DNA from 3 places in the Herbaspirillum sp. WGmk3 genome. Region 2 is predicted to be linked to each of the others. Evidence: predicted binding sites of a transcription regulator. Region 2 holds the regulator's gene; each other region holds the start of a gene.
The links. The regulator sigma-54, encoded in region 2, starts transcription at its own class of promoters, with help from an activator protein. The targets are predictions, from matches to a motif close to TGGCANGNAANCTGCTTT.

Region 1 (4,260 bases), on a different contig from region 2:
TTCCAGAAGCGGGTTTGGTGACCGAAGTGGACACCGGCTTCCAGCATTTCGCGCATGGTAACGGACATGAATTTCTCCAGGGTTAGGTCTGGAATCCGCTCGGTCATCCGGCTCATGCAGCCGGACACCCTTTTAGCGAACGGATTCGCGTTTCAAAAGATAATTTACGACACTTATTGCCAAACAGACATGAAGAATCATTCCGCACACCGCATTCGACAACTGACCTGTGGTTTTCAGATCAGCCCGGCATTCTACTCGACCCATCACTTTTGTTCAAGTAGCACATGAAGATAAGGAACGCAGCCAAACGCCGTCCCCGGCTTGTCGGCCGGAGCCGGCAAAACAGAAAGCACCCCCGTCGTCTATAATCCCGTCTTGACGATTTTCTAGCGAATTGCGATTCATCATGGGCAACATCACCATCAAGACCGCCGAAGACATCGAAGGCATGCGCGTGGCCGGCCGCCTGGCCGCCGAGGTGCTGGACTACATCACCCCCTTCGTGAAGCCGGGCGTGACCACCGGCGAGATCGACCGCCTCTGCCACGAGTACATGACCAACGTGCAAGGCAGCATCCCGGCCCCGCTGAACTACTGCCCGCCAGGCTACACGCCCTACCCCAAGGCCATCTGCACCTCCCTGAATGACGTGATCTGCCACGGCATCCCCGGCGACAAGGTGATGAAGAACGGCGACGTGCTCAACATCGACGTCACCATCATCAAGAATGGCTACCACGGCGACACCAGCCGCATGTTCTTCCTGGGCGAGCCGTCCATCCTGGCACGCCGCCTGACCGAGATCACCTATGAATGCATGTGGCTGGGCATCTCCAAGATCAAGCCGGGCGCACATTTGGGCGACATCGGCCACGTCATCCAGCAGCACGCCGAAAAGGCCGGCTACAGCGTGGTGCGCGAGTTCTGCGGCCACGGCATCGGCAAGGTCTTCCATGAAGAACCGCAAGTCCTGCACTACGGCCGCCCCGGTACGCTGGAGAAGCTGGAAGCCGGCATGATCTTCACCGTGGAACCGATGATCAACGCCGGCCGCCGCGAGATCCGCGAAATGGGCGACGGCTGGACCATCAAGACCAAGGACCGCAGCCTGTCAGCCCAATGGGAACACACCGTGCTGGTCACCGAGACCGGCTTCGAAGTGCTGACGGTGTCGCCCGGCATGCCGGCACCGCCGGCCTTCATCCAGAACCAGGTCGCCACCCCGGCGTGACCCTGGCGGCCGGAACCATGTGCCCCTCCACCCTGCACACAGTTTCCGGCACGAAACCTGCTTCGAGCGCAAAGCCGCATGGGGATGCGGCTTTGTTCATATAGGCGCCGCCCCGCCGCCCTGCTTGCCTTAATTGCCGACCACGATGCCCACACTCGCCATCACGCTCAAGAAACAGCTCAAGGCCGCGCGCCAGCAAGCCATCGAGGTGTTCCAGTCCAACCACAAGACCGAGCAGTTGCTGGCCCAGTTGCGCCGCAACGTGGACGAAGCCCTCACCACTGCCTGGGAAGAACTGGGCATGTCCGGCAATGCCGCCCTGGTGGCCGTGGGCGGCTATGGCCGGGGCGAGCTGTTCCCGCATTCGGATGTGGATGTGCTGATCCTGCTGGACCAGGCCCCGGATGCCGCCAAGAAGGAAAAGCTGGAATCCCTGGTGCAGCTGTTCTGGGACATCGGCCTGGAAATCGGCCACAGCATCCGCACCATCGACGAATGCCTGGATGAATCGGCCGCCGACATCACGGTGCAGACCAGCCTCCTGGAAGCACGCCTGGTGACCGGCAACCGCGCCCTCTTCAAGAAATTGCAGGAGCGCTACCATGCGGCGCTGGAGCCGCTGGCCTTCTTCCAGGCCAAGACCCTGGAAATGCGCCAGCGCCACATCAAATATGAAGATACGCCCTACAGCCTCGAACCCAACTGCAAGGAAAGCCCCGGCGGCCTGCGCGACCTGCAGGTGATCCTGTGGGTGGCCAAGGCGGCGGGCCTGGGCAACTCCTGGGGCGAGCTGGCCGAACACGGCATGCTGACCTCCACCGAGGCGCGCCAGCTGCGCCAGAAGGAACGCGCCTTCAAGGACATTCGCATCCGCCTGCACATCCTGACCGACCGCCGCGAAGACCGGCTGGTCTTCGACATCCAGACCCAGCTCGCCGAGACCTTCGGCTTCAAGACCACCGATACCCGCCGCGCCAGCGAATACCTGATGCAGCGCTATTACTGGGCAGCCAAGGCGGTCACGCAGCTCAACACCATCCTGCTGCAGAACATCGAAGCCCATCTGTTCCCGCAGCAGGCGGTTCCGCGCCCGCTCAACGAGCGCTTCAACGAGGTCAACGGCTTCGTCGACATCGCCCATGACAGGGTCTTCGAAGAGACGCCTTCGGCCATGCTGGAAGTCTTCCTGGTGCTTTCCGAGCATCCGGAACTGAAGGACATGTCGGCGCGCACCCTGCGTGCGCTATGGCATGCGCGCTTCAAGATCGACAATGCCTTCCGCGCCAATCCGGAAAATCACCGTCTGTTCATGCAGATCATCCAGAGCAAGCGCGGTATCACCCACGCCCTGCGCGGGATGAACAGCACCAGCGTGCTGGGACGCTACCTGCCGAACTTCCGCCAGATCGTCGGCCAGATGCAGCATGACCTGTTCCATGTCTACACGGTGGACCAGCACATCCTGATGGTGGTGCGCAACGTGCGCCGCTTCACGATGAGCGAACATGCGCATGAATATCCCTTCTGCAGCCAGCTCATGGCCAACTTCGGCCAGCCCTGGGTGCTGTACATCGCGGCGCTGTTCCACGACATCGCCAAGGGCCGGGGCGGCGACCACTCCAAGCTGGGCATGGACGATGCGCGCGCCTTCTGCGAGCAGCACGGCATCTCGCCGGACAATACCGAGCTGATCGTGTTCCTGGTGGAGCAGCATCTGGCCATGTCGCACGTGGCCCAGAAGCAGGACATGTCGGACCCCGACGTCATCACCGCCTTCGCCCAGCTGGTCAAGGACGAGCGGCACCTGACCGCGCTCTACCTGCTGACGGTGGCCGACATCCGCGGCACCAGCCCCAAGGTCTGGAACGCCTGGAAGGGCAAGCTGCTGGAAGACCTGTACCGCATGACCCTGCGCGTGCTGGGCGGCGAAGCGCCCTCGGCCGACCGCGAACTGAAGAATACCCAGCAGGAAGCCATCAAGACCCTGCGCCTGTACGGCCTGCCGGCCGACGCCCACGAAGCGCTGTGGAAGCAGCTGGACGTGGCCTACTTCCTGCGCCACGACGCCTCCGACATCGCCTGGCAGACGCGCTGCTTCTACGACAAGGTCGATACCGGCGTACCGCTGGTGCGCTGCCGCCTGGCGCCCATTGGCGAAGGCGTTCAGGTGGCGGTCTACACGCCCGACCGCCCTGACCTGTTTGCGCGCATCTGCAGCTATTTCGACGAAAAAAGCTTCAGCATCTTCGACGCCAAGATCCACACGACCCGCAACGATTACGCGCTGGACGCCTTCCTGATCAATGCCCCGGTGTTCGCCAAGAACTACCGCGACATCATCAACCTGATCGAACACGAACTGGGCGCCCTGCTGCAGTCCGACGCCCCGCTGCCGGCTCCTTCCAAGGCTCGCCTGTCGCGCCTGTCGCGGACCTTCCCGGTCAATCCGTCGGTGGATTTGCGCCCGGATGAGCGCGGCCAGTACTACCTGCTGTCGGTCTCGGCCAATGACCGCGCCGGGCTGCTGTATTCGATTTCCAACGTGCTGGCCAAGTACCGCATCAACCTGCATACCGCCAAGGTCATGACCCTGGGCGAGCGCGTGGAAGACGTCTTCCTGATCGACGGCCCCGGCCTGTCCCAGCCGCGCAACCAGATCATGCTGGAAACCGAACTGCTGCAGACCCTGCGCATCTGACCCGCATCACCCTGTCCGCGCTGCCGCCCCAGTCTGGCGCGGCAGCGCGGCTGGCCGTACAATCTCACCCTCGCCGCTGGCCGGCCTCCGTTTTTCGCAAGGCAATCCCCATGACTGAACCTGTACGACTTTCCAAACGCATGTCCGAACTCGGCCTGTGCTCGCGCCGCGAAGCCGACGAATGGATAGAAAAAGGCTGGGTGCGCGTGGATGGCCAGGTGGTGTCGGTGCTGGGCAGCAAGGTGCTGCCGCACCAGAAGGTTACCGTGGAACGCCAGGCCAGCGCCGAGCAGGCCCAGCGCGTGACCATCCTGATCAACAAGCCCAT
Region 2 (4,260 bases):
CTCCTTCGAGATCACCAAGCCGGTGGTGCACAACCTGGACCAGAACCAGGCACCGATGGAGCTTTACTCGGATACCGCGCGCGTCACCGACGACCAGACGCAGATCCACATGTACGGCAACGCCAACGCCATCCGCGCGCCCTACAAGGGCCGCGAGCAGATGCATCTGGTGTCGGAATACCTGCTGCTGTTGCCTGACGATGAAATCGTCAAGACCGACAAGCCGGTGGCCATGACCATGGGCACCACGCGCCTGAACGGCGTGGGCATGGTGGCCAACAATGCGACCCAGGTGGTGCAGCTGTTCGGCAATGTCCGCGGCTATTACGAGCCCACTCCGAAGAAACGCTAAGCCGGATGACTCCGGGATAAAAACGCCAAGAACCGATCAGACAGGAACCCAATGAAACGCTCATTCTTACTGCCGATGCTGATGCTGGCTGCCGTGTGCGGCGTGGCCAACGCCGAGAAGGCGGACTCCACCAAGCCGACCAACATCGAGGCAGACCAGATGGTCTACGATGACGTGCGCCAGGTGAAGACCTTTACCGGCAACGTGGTCATGACCCGCGGCACGCTGATCATCAAGGCCGGCCGCGTGGTATTGACGACCGACCAGTACGGTTATGAAAATGCGGTGCTGTATGCGGCCCCGGGCGCGCTGGCCAACTTCCGCCAGAAGCGTGACGGCGGTCCCAACCTGTGGATCGAAGGCCAGGCCGAGCGCATCGAGTATTCGGAGCAGACCGAAATCTCCAAGCTGTTCCAGCGCGCGCACATCCAGCGCATGGACGGCGATCGCATCACCGATGAAGTCAACGGCGAATTCATCTCCTATGACAGCCGCGCCGAATTCTATTCCGTGAACAACACCGCCACCGGCGAGAGCAAGCCGGGCGCAGGCCGCATCACTGCGGTGATCCAGCCCAAGAATCCGCCGCCGGCAGGCAGCACCGCGCCGGCCCAGCCCGCGGGCAAGAACAACGCTGCGCAGCCTGCAACGCGTCGCGACAGCGGAAAGGACCAGTGACAATGGTAGCCAGCTCGCTGGTCGTTCGCGGCCTGAAGAAAAGTTATGGCGCGCGCCAGGTGGTGCGCGATGTCTCGATGGAATTGCGCAGCGGCGAGGTGGTCGGCCTGCTCGGCCCGAATGGTGCCGGCAAGACCACTTCGTTCTACATGATCGTGGGGCTGGTGCCCTCCGATGGTGGCGAGATCGACCTCGATGGCGCGTCCATTTCGCGCATGCCGATCCACAAGCGTGCCACCATGGGCTTGTCCTACCTGCCGCAGGAAGCCTCGGTATTCCGCAAGCTGACGGTGGAAGACAATATCCGCGCCGTGCTGGAACTGCGCCAGGAAGAGGGCAAGCCGCTCTCGCGCGATGAAATCGAAGGCCGCCTCAACAACCTGCTGCACGAACTGCAGATCGAGAAGCTGCGCGAAAGCCAGGCGCTGTCGCTCTCGGGCGGTGAACGCCGGCGCGTCGAGATCGCCCGCGCACTGGCCACCGATCCGCGCTTCGTGCTGCTGGATGAACCGTTCGCCGGTATCGACCCGATTGCCGTGATCGAGATCCAGCGCATCGTGCGCTTCCTGAAGGAACGCGGCATCGGCGTGCTGATCACCGACCACAACGTGCGCGAAACGCTGGGCATCTGTGATCGCGCCTACATCATCAACCAGGGCACGGTGCTGGCCAGCGGCAATCCGGAAGAGATCATCGCCAACGAGTCGGTGCGCCGCGTGTATCTGGGCGAGCATTTCCGCATGTAAGCGGTGCAGTCGGCTTGCCCGATACGCTTGAAGAAATACAGAGTGCACATCACGTAATACGCAACAAGCAATACGCAATACGCAACGACCGGCAGAGCAACCAGCGGGCCACGCCGCTTTCAGAAAGACAGATGAAACAGTCGCTCCAGTTACGTACCTCGCAGCACCTCGCATTGACGCCGCAACTGCAGCAGTCGATCAGACTGTTGCAACTGTCGACGCTGGAACTGCACCAGGAACTGGAACAGATCCTCTCCGACAATCCCCTGCTGGAACGCCTCGACGACGCGCTCGACAATTCGGTACGTCTGCTGGCCGATGGCGCGGTCTCCAATTCGCCCTCCAGCGGCGTTGCCGAAACCAGTCACGAAGGCAGCGGCGAAGCGGCCCCGGCCGCCAGCGATGGCGATTCCAGCTTCGACTACCAGGACAACACGCCGGAAGCCGGTGTCACGGGGGATGCCGACTGGAGCTTCGACGACGTCGCGCGCAGCGGCAAGTCGCCAGACGATGACGATGCCCGTCCGCAACTCGAAGCGCACGAACTGACCCTGCGCGAACACCTGCTGGAACAGATCCGCGTGACCGCACGCACCCTGCGTGATCGTGCGCTGCTGGAACTGCTCACCGATGCGCTGGACGAGAGCGGCTATCTGGAAGAGCCGCTGGAAGACATCCACGCACGCCTGCCCGAAGAGCTGGGCATCGACATGGAAGAGCTGTCGATTTCGCTCAAGCTGCTGCAGAGCCTGGACCCGGCGGGTGTCGGTGCGCGCAGTGCCGGCGAATGCCTGGCCCTGCAGATCCGCCGCCTGCCCAAGATCCCCTTTGTCACGCGCAAGCTGGCGCTGAGGATCGTGGAGGATTACCTGCCGCTGTTTGCCCAGCGCGATTTCAACAAGATCAAGAAGGCCCTGGATTGCGATGACGAAGACCTGCGCGAAGCGCAGGCCGTGATCCGCCAGTGCCGTCCGCATCCGGGTGCGGAATTCGCGCGTGATGCCTCGGACTATGTGGTGCCGGACGTGATTGTCAAGCAGACAAAGAACGGCTGGCAGGTCATGCTCAACCATGAGGTCATGCCCAAGCTGCGCGTCAATGCGATGTATGCCAGTGCATTGAAGCAAGCCAAGGGAGAAGGTTCGCTGTCGTCGCAGTTGCAGGAAGCCAAGTGGCTCATCAAGAACATGCGGCAACGTTTCGATACAATTTTGCGCGTCGCGCAGGCTATTGTGGAACGTCAAAGAAACTTCTTTTCACATGGGGCAGTGGCCATGCGCCCCCTTGTGCTGCGTGAAATTGCTGATACACTGGGTCTACACGAGAGCACCATCTCTCGCGTGACGACTCAGAAATACATGCTCACTCCGCATGGAATGTTTGAGTTGAAATACTTCTTCGGTAGCCATGTCGCGACTGAAACCGGAGGTGAAGCTTCCTCCACCGCGATACGGGCGCTGATCAAACAGTTGATAGGAGCCGAGAACCCGCAGACCCCATTATCCGATAGCAAGATTGCGGATATGCTGGCAGAACAAGGCATGGTGGTCGCGCGACGCACAGTCGCCAAATACCGCGAAGTGTTGAAGATTCCGCCGGTCAATCTCCGCAAGTCCCTCTGAGTTTTTCCTCAGTTTTTCTGCAGTACCGTTGCTGTGTTCAGGCAAGCATCCGACTGATGCCCGCGCCATCTGACACGAAGACCGTGCCCGTGGTACAGCTGCAGCAGGATCGATTGCACGAACCTCCAGTGACTTCACGATAGGAGTCTTGTATGAATCTGACCATCAGTGGACACCACCTCGAACTGACCCCCGCCATCCGGGAATACGTGCAAAGCAAGCTCTCGCGTATCAAGCGCCATTTCGACAACGTGATCGACGTCAGCGTGATCCTGAGCGTAGATAAACTCACAGAAAAGGAAAAGCGCCAAAAAGCGGAAATCAACGTCCACATCAAGGGGAAGGATCTACATGCGGAAAGCATCGCACACGACCTCTACGCTGCCATTGACACGCTGATCGACAAGCTCGATCGCCAGGTCATCAAGCACAAGGACAAGTTGCAGGAGCATCACTCCATGGCCAAGCGCCTGCCGGACGAAACGCCGGAGGATGCGGTGGCCGGAGCGGCATAAGCCAGGACACCCTCGGCAAGCCACCTCGCAGCCGCAAGGCTGCTGAGAAAGCCAGCCGAATTTCATGAGGAAGGGGCGCGCAAGCGCCCTTTTTCATTTGTGGCCGCCGAACTGGCCAAGCCTGTGGAAAAGATATAAATCATTGCGTAAAGCAACTTTTCCACCGCCGCTGCTGACGATGATGCAAGGGACGGCTTGAATGTCTTCACGGCACCCTCATCTTCAACACAAGAATTTGCATACGATATAAATCATTTCCTCGATGCAATTTTTTGCCCGTTCAGACAGGCCACCAGCATGCAGGCGATTTCAACGCGCCCGCCGGCTTTTCCCTATAATGTCGGGCA
Region 3 (4,260 bases), on a different contig from region 2:
GCATCAGCACCGACAGCATGTTCTTGCTGCGCACCAGGCCGCCGTAGAACAGGCCCAGGCCCGGCAGGGTCATCAGGATGACGAAAGCGGTACACACCAGCATCCAGGCGGTGTCGCCCTTGTTGGGGACCGGAGCCGGAGCAGCAGCGGCTGCGGCCGGCGCTGCAGGGGCAGCGGCAGCCGGGGCAGCTGCTTCAGCCTTGGGCGCAGCCGGAGCGGCAGCGGCCGGGGCAGCGGCGGTGGCCGCTGCAGCTTCAGGCTTGGGCGCGTCCTGCGCCTGGGCCGGAGCGGTAAAACCTACCGCCAACAACAGCGCGCCAATGGCGAGCGCGCCGGAAAACATTTTCTTCATGCTCATTAGAATTCCCCTTTTTTACAGAGCGTCTTTACCGGTCTCGCCGGTACGGATACGGATCACGTCCAGCAAGTCCTGGACGAAGATCTTGCCGTCGCCGATCTTGCCGGTGCGGGCGGCGGTCTCGATGGCTTCCAGGGCGCGTTCGACGATGGCGTCGTCCACGGCGGCCTCGATCTTGGTCTTGGGCAGGAAATCCACCACATACTCGGCACCGCGATACAGCTCGGTATGGCCTTTCTGACGACCGAAGCCCTTGACTTCAGTCACGGTGATGCCTTGCACACCGATGGCCGAGAGGGCTTCACGCACCTCATCCAGCTTGAACGGTTTGATGATCGCAGTGATCAGTTTCATACGAACCTCTTGTTAGAAAGTTTTGCTGATGGAGAAGACGAAGCCGTTCTTGCCGACGTTCTTGGCGCCATCCGATGCCGGGGTGGTGGTCACGCCGTCCTTCAGGTCGGTACCGACGTAGGCCAGGCCCAGGGTGATGCCGGCTGCCTCGTCGAAGGTCTTGGACAGGCCGATCTTCCAGTCGGTGTAGCTGAAGTCGTTGGGGTTGCCGCGCACGCTCTGGTGACCGACGTGCAGACCCAGCATCACGCCGTAGTAGGTCTCGATGTTGGCACCCAGGTCGAAGTACTGGCTGTACTTGCTGTTGACGGCGCCGAACAGGTTGGTCAGCGATTGCGAATACTTGAAGTAAGCCGGACCGTAGCCGACCTGGCCATACAGTTCGAAGGTGTTGGCGTTCTTGGCACCGCTGTTGGCCAGGGTGTTGCCCGGGTAGTAGTAGTACAGGCCGCCGACGTCATAGGTGAAGCCGCCGCCGATGTCGCCGCGCTTGCCGCCGTAGATGTCCCACTCGACGTCACCCTTGGTGTCGGTACCGGTCAGGGTGCCCGCGTCCTTGATCCACTTGATGTTGGTCAGCCAGGTCCCGGCGTAGAGGCCGGTCGGGTTGTGCGTGTAGTCAGCGCCAACCTGCAGGGCCGGATCAAAGCGGGTCTGGGTCAGGCCACGATAGCGGTAGTCGCTCACCACGGCAGCGTTGAAGCTCAGTTCATTGTCCGGCTTGGCGTCTTCTGCGCGGGCCACGGTAGAAACGAAGGATGCGGCGATGGCTGTTGCAAGAATCAGTTTCTTCATGACTTTCCCTCTGGTTTATGTTTTAACAATAAAGTCGGTTTTTTTGTCTTTGCTCAGACTCATTAGCAGGAGCCGTGCCATGTCCGTTCGGCAAGGCAGACTTGTCTTTTTGCGTGAAACCAGAGATTTGCAACGATTTTTTTCGAGATCAGCTTCAAAATAGTGCATGCGCCACCCAAATGCACGCTGCTGGTGCGATATTGATGGTTTTTTATCAATCCTGCATCAAACGCGGCGAACACATTTTGGTGCGCGGGTGGCGGGCGAAGCAAAGATCACCAAGTCGGAGCATTTCCTGCAGGAAAATTCACTGCATTTCAGCGCGTTTTCTGCCCGTTTTGAAGCGCTGGCCGGCACCTGTTGGCAAAAATGCGGTCTCAGCGGGACATCCCGGTAGGAGGATGGGCGGGAAACCGCTAAACTTGCAGTACAGCTATCTGCCAAGGAGATCCGACATGGACAAGCCCCCATTTTTTGAAGACCTGCAATCCAAGATCAACAAGGCGATCGAGAACTCTCCGGCCAAGGACATCGAGAAGAACGTCAAGGCCATGCTGAGTCAGGGTTTTGCCAAGCTGGACCTGGTCACGCGCGAGGAATTCGACGTCCAGGCCCAGGTACTGGCCAAGACCCGTGCCCGCCTGGAGGCGCTGGAAGCGCGTGTTGCCGAGCTTGAGGCTCAGCAAAAACAGAATCCATGACCCTGGCCCGGACACTTTTCTCTTTCCCTCCCCCTTCCCTTCTTTCTGCTGACCAGCTGCCGGGTTCATCGCGATGAGCCTGGCAGTCTTGCGCAGCCGCGCCCTGGCCGGCATGAGCGCCCCGCCGGTGACGGTCGAGGTGCATCTGGCCAATGGCTTGCCGGCCTTCACCATCGTCGGACTCCCCGAGGCCGAGGTGAAGGAAGCCAAGGACCGCGTCCGGGCGGCGCTGCAAAACGCCCGGTTTGAATTCCCCGCCCGCCGCATTACCGTCAACCTGGCCCCCGCCGACCTGCCCAAGGACTCCGGGCGCTTCGACCTGCCCATCGCCCTGGGCATCCTGGCCGCCTCCGAACAGATGCCTGCGGATCGTCTGGACGACCACGAATATGCCGGCGAACTGTCGCTGTCGGGCCAGCTGCTGCCCATTCGCGGCGCGCTGGCCATGACCTGCGCCATGCAGCGCGAGCAGCAGCAGGATGGCCACCGGCGCAGCTTCATCCTGCCGGCCGCCAATGCCGACGAAGCCGCACTGCTGCCCGAGGCGCAAATCCTCCCGGCGACCTCCTTGCTGGAGGTCTGCACCCACTTCAGCACGCGCGATCCCGCCGCCCGGCTGCAGCGGCACCAGCCGCAGCCGGTCGGCAAGCGGGCGGCCTATCCGGATTTCAGCGATATCAAGGGGCAATTGCAGGCGCGGCGCGCCATGGAAGTGGCCGCGGCGGGCCAGCACAGCCTGCTGCTGGTTGGCCCGCCCGGTGCCGGCAAGTCGATGCTGGCGACCCGCTTTCCCGGGATCCTGCCGCCGATGACGCAGGACGAAGCGCTGGAATCCGCCGCGGTGCAATCCTTGAGCGGCAGTTTCGACATCGCACGCTGGCGGCAGCGGCCTTATCGGGCGCCGCACCACACCGCCTCCGCCGTGGCACTGGTCGGCGGTGGCAGTTCGCCCAGGCCGGGTGAAATCTCGCTGGCGCATCATGGGGTCCTGTTCCTGGATGAGATCGCCGAATATCCCCGCAGCGTGCTGGATGTGCTGCGCCAGCCGATGGAGTCCGGCCACATCGTGATCTCGCGGGCGGCGCGGCAGGCGCAATTCCCGGCACGATTCCAGTTGATCGCGGCCATGAATCCCTGTCCGTGCGGACAGTATGGCGACAGCCAGGGCCGCTGCCGCTGCACGCCGGAACTGGTCAAGCGCTACCAGGCGCGCTTGTCCGGCCCGCTGCTGGACCGCATCGACATGCAACTGCACGTCAACGCCCTGAGCCCCGCCGAACTGGCCGTCCAGCAGCCGGGCGAAACCAGCGCCGCCATCGCGGAGCGGGTGGCGCACGCCTTTGAACGCCAGCGGCAACGCCAGGGCAAACCCAACAGCCAGCTTAGTGGCAGCGAGATCGACCGGCACTGCCAGCACGATGTGGCGGCGGGCCAACTGCTGCAAGCCGCCATGCTGCGGCTGAACTGGTCGGCGCGGGCCTATCACCGGGTGCTGAAACTGGCGCGCACCATCGCCGATCTGGCGGAGTCCGATGTGATCACACAGGCGCATGTGGCCGAGGCAGTGCAATACCGGCGGATGCTGACCACGAATTGAGCGGTAGCCGAGCTGTACCAACAGACAAGGGCGTTCCCCTGTTGCGCCATGCAAGAGCACCGTCTGTATCTTCTCCCTCGGCCGGCCGGGCCTTAGCCTTGCAATTCACACGGCATTGACTGCCGCCCCCCACCTGCCGACCGAAAGAGGATCATCGCCATGCCCACTGTCTCCACCCTGCTGGCCTTCGCCGCCCTCTGCCTGGGCATGGTGCTCACCCCCGGCCCCAACATGCTTTATCTGGTCTCGCGTTCGGTCTGCCAGGGCCGCAAGGCCGGGTTGATCTCGCTGGCCGGAATCGCGCTGGGGCTGGTGTTCTACATGCTCTGTACCGCGCTGGGCATCAGCGCCCTGCTGATGACCCTGCCCCTGGCCTACGACGCGCTGCGCCTGGCGGGAGCGCTCTACCTGCTCTACCTGGCCTGGCAAGCCCTCAAGCCAGGCGGCCGATCGCC

Region 1: the regulator sigma-54 is predicted to act here: its motif matches at 1,281-1,298, upstream of MKD49_RS09255 ([protein-PII] uridylyltransferase).
Region 3: the regulator sigma-54 is predicted to act here: its motif matches at 1,570-1,587, upstream of MKD49_RS23665 (TorF family putative porin).

The regions. Positions count from the first base shown of each region.
Region 1 is NZ_JAKYWT010000002.1:746,963-751,222, forward strand. Features, by position in the region: gene rpsB (30S ribosomal protein S2) at 1-68, opposite strand, end outside; gene map (type I methionyl aminopeptidase) at 410-1,234, shown strand; gene MKD49_RS09255 ([protein-PII] uridylyltransferase) at 1,380-3,932, shown strand; gene MKD49_RS09260 (pseudouridine synthase) at 4,043-4,260, shown strand, end outside.
Region 2 is NZ_JAKYWT010000008.1:18,313-22,572, reverse strand. Features, by position in the region: gene lptC (LPS export ABC transporter periplasmic protein LptC) at 1-352, shown strand, start outside; gene lptA (lipopolysaccharide transport periplasmic protein LptA) at 404-1,030, shown strand; gene lptB (LPS export ABC transporter ATP-binding protein) at 1,033-1,776, shown strand; gene MKD49_RS24230 (RNA polymerase factor sigma-54) at 1,908-3,398, shown strand; gene hpf (ribosome hibernation-promoting factor, HPF/YfiA family) at 3,551-3,913, shown strand; gene MKD49_RS24220 (hypothetical protein) at 3,976-4,122, opposite strand.
Region 3 is NZ_JAKYWT010000007.1:184,498-188,757, reverse strand. Features, by position in the region: gene MKD49_RS23675 (ammonium transporter) at 1-358, opposite strand, end outside; gene MKD49_RS23670 (P-II family nitrogen regulator) at 374-712, opposite strand; gene MKD49_RS23665 (TorF family putative porin) at 725-1,507, opposite strand; gene MKD49_RS23660 (hypothetical protein) at 1,674-1,904, shown strand; gene MKD49_RS23655 (accessory factor UbiK family protein) at 1,963-2,208, shown strand; gene MKD49_RS23650 (YifB family Mg chelatase-like AAA ATPase) at 2,282-3,805, shown strand; gene MKD49_RS23645 (LysE family translocator) at 3,965-4,260, shown strand, end outside.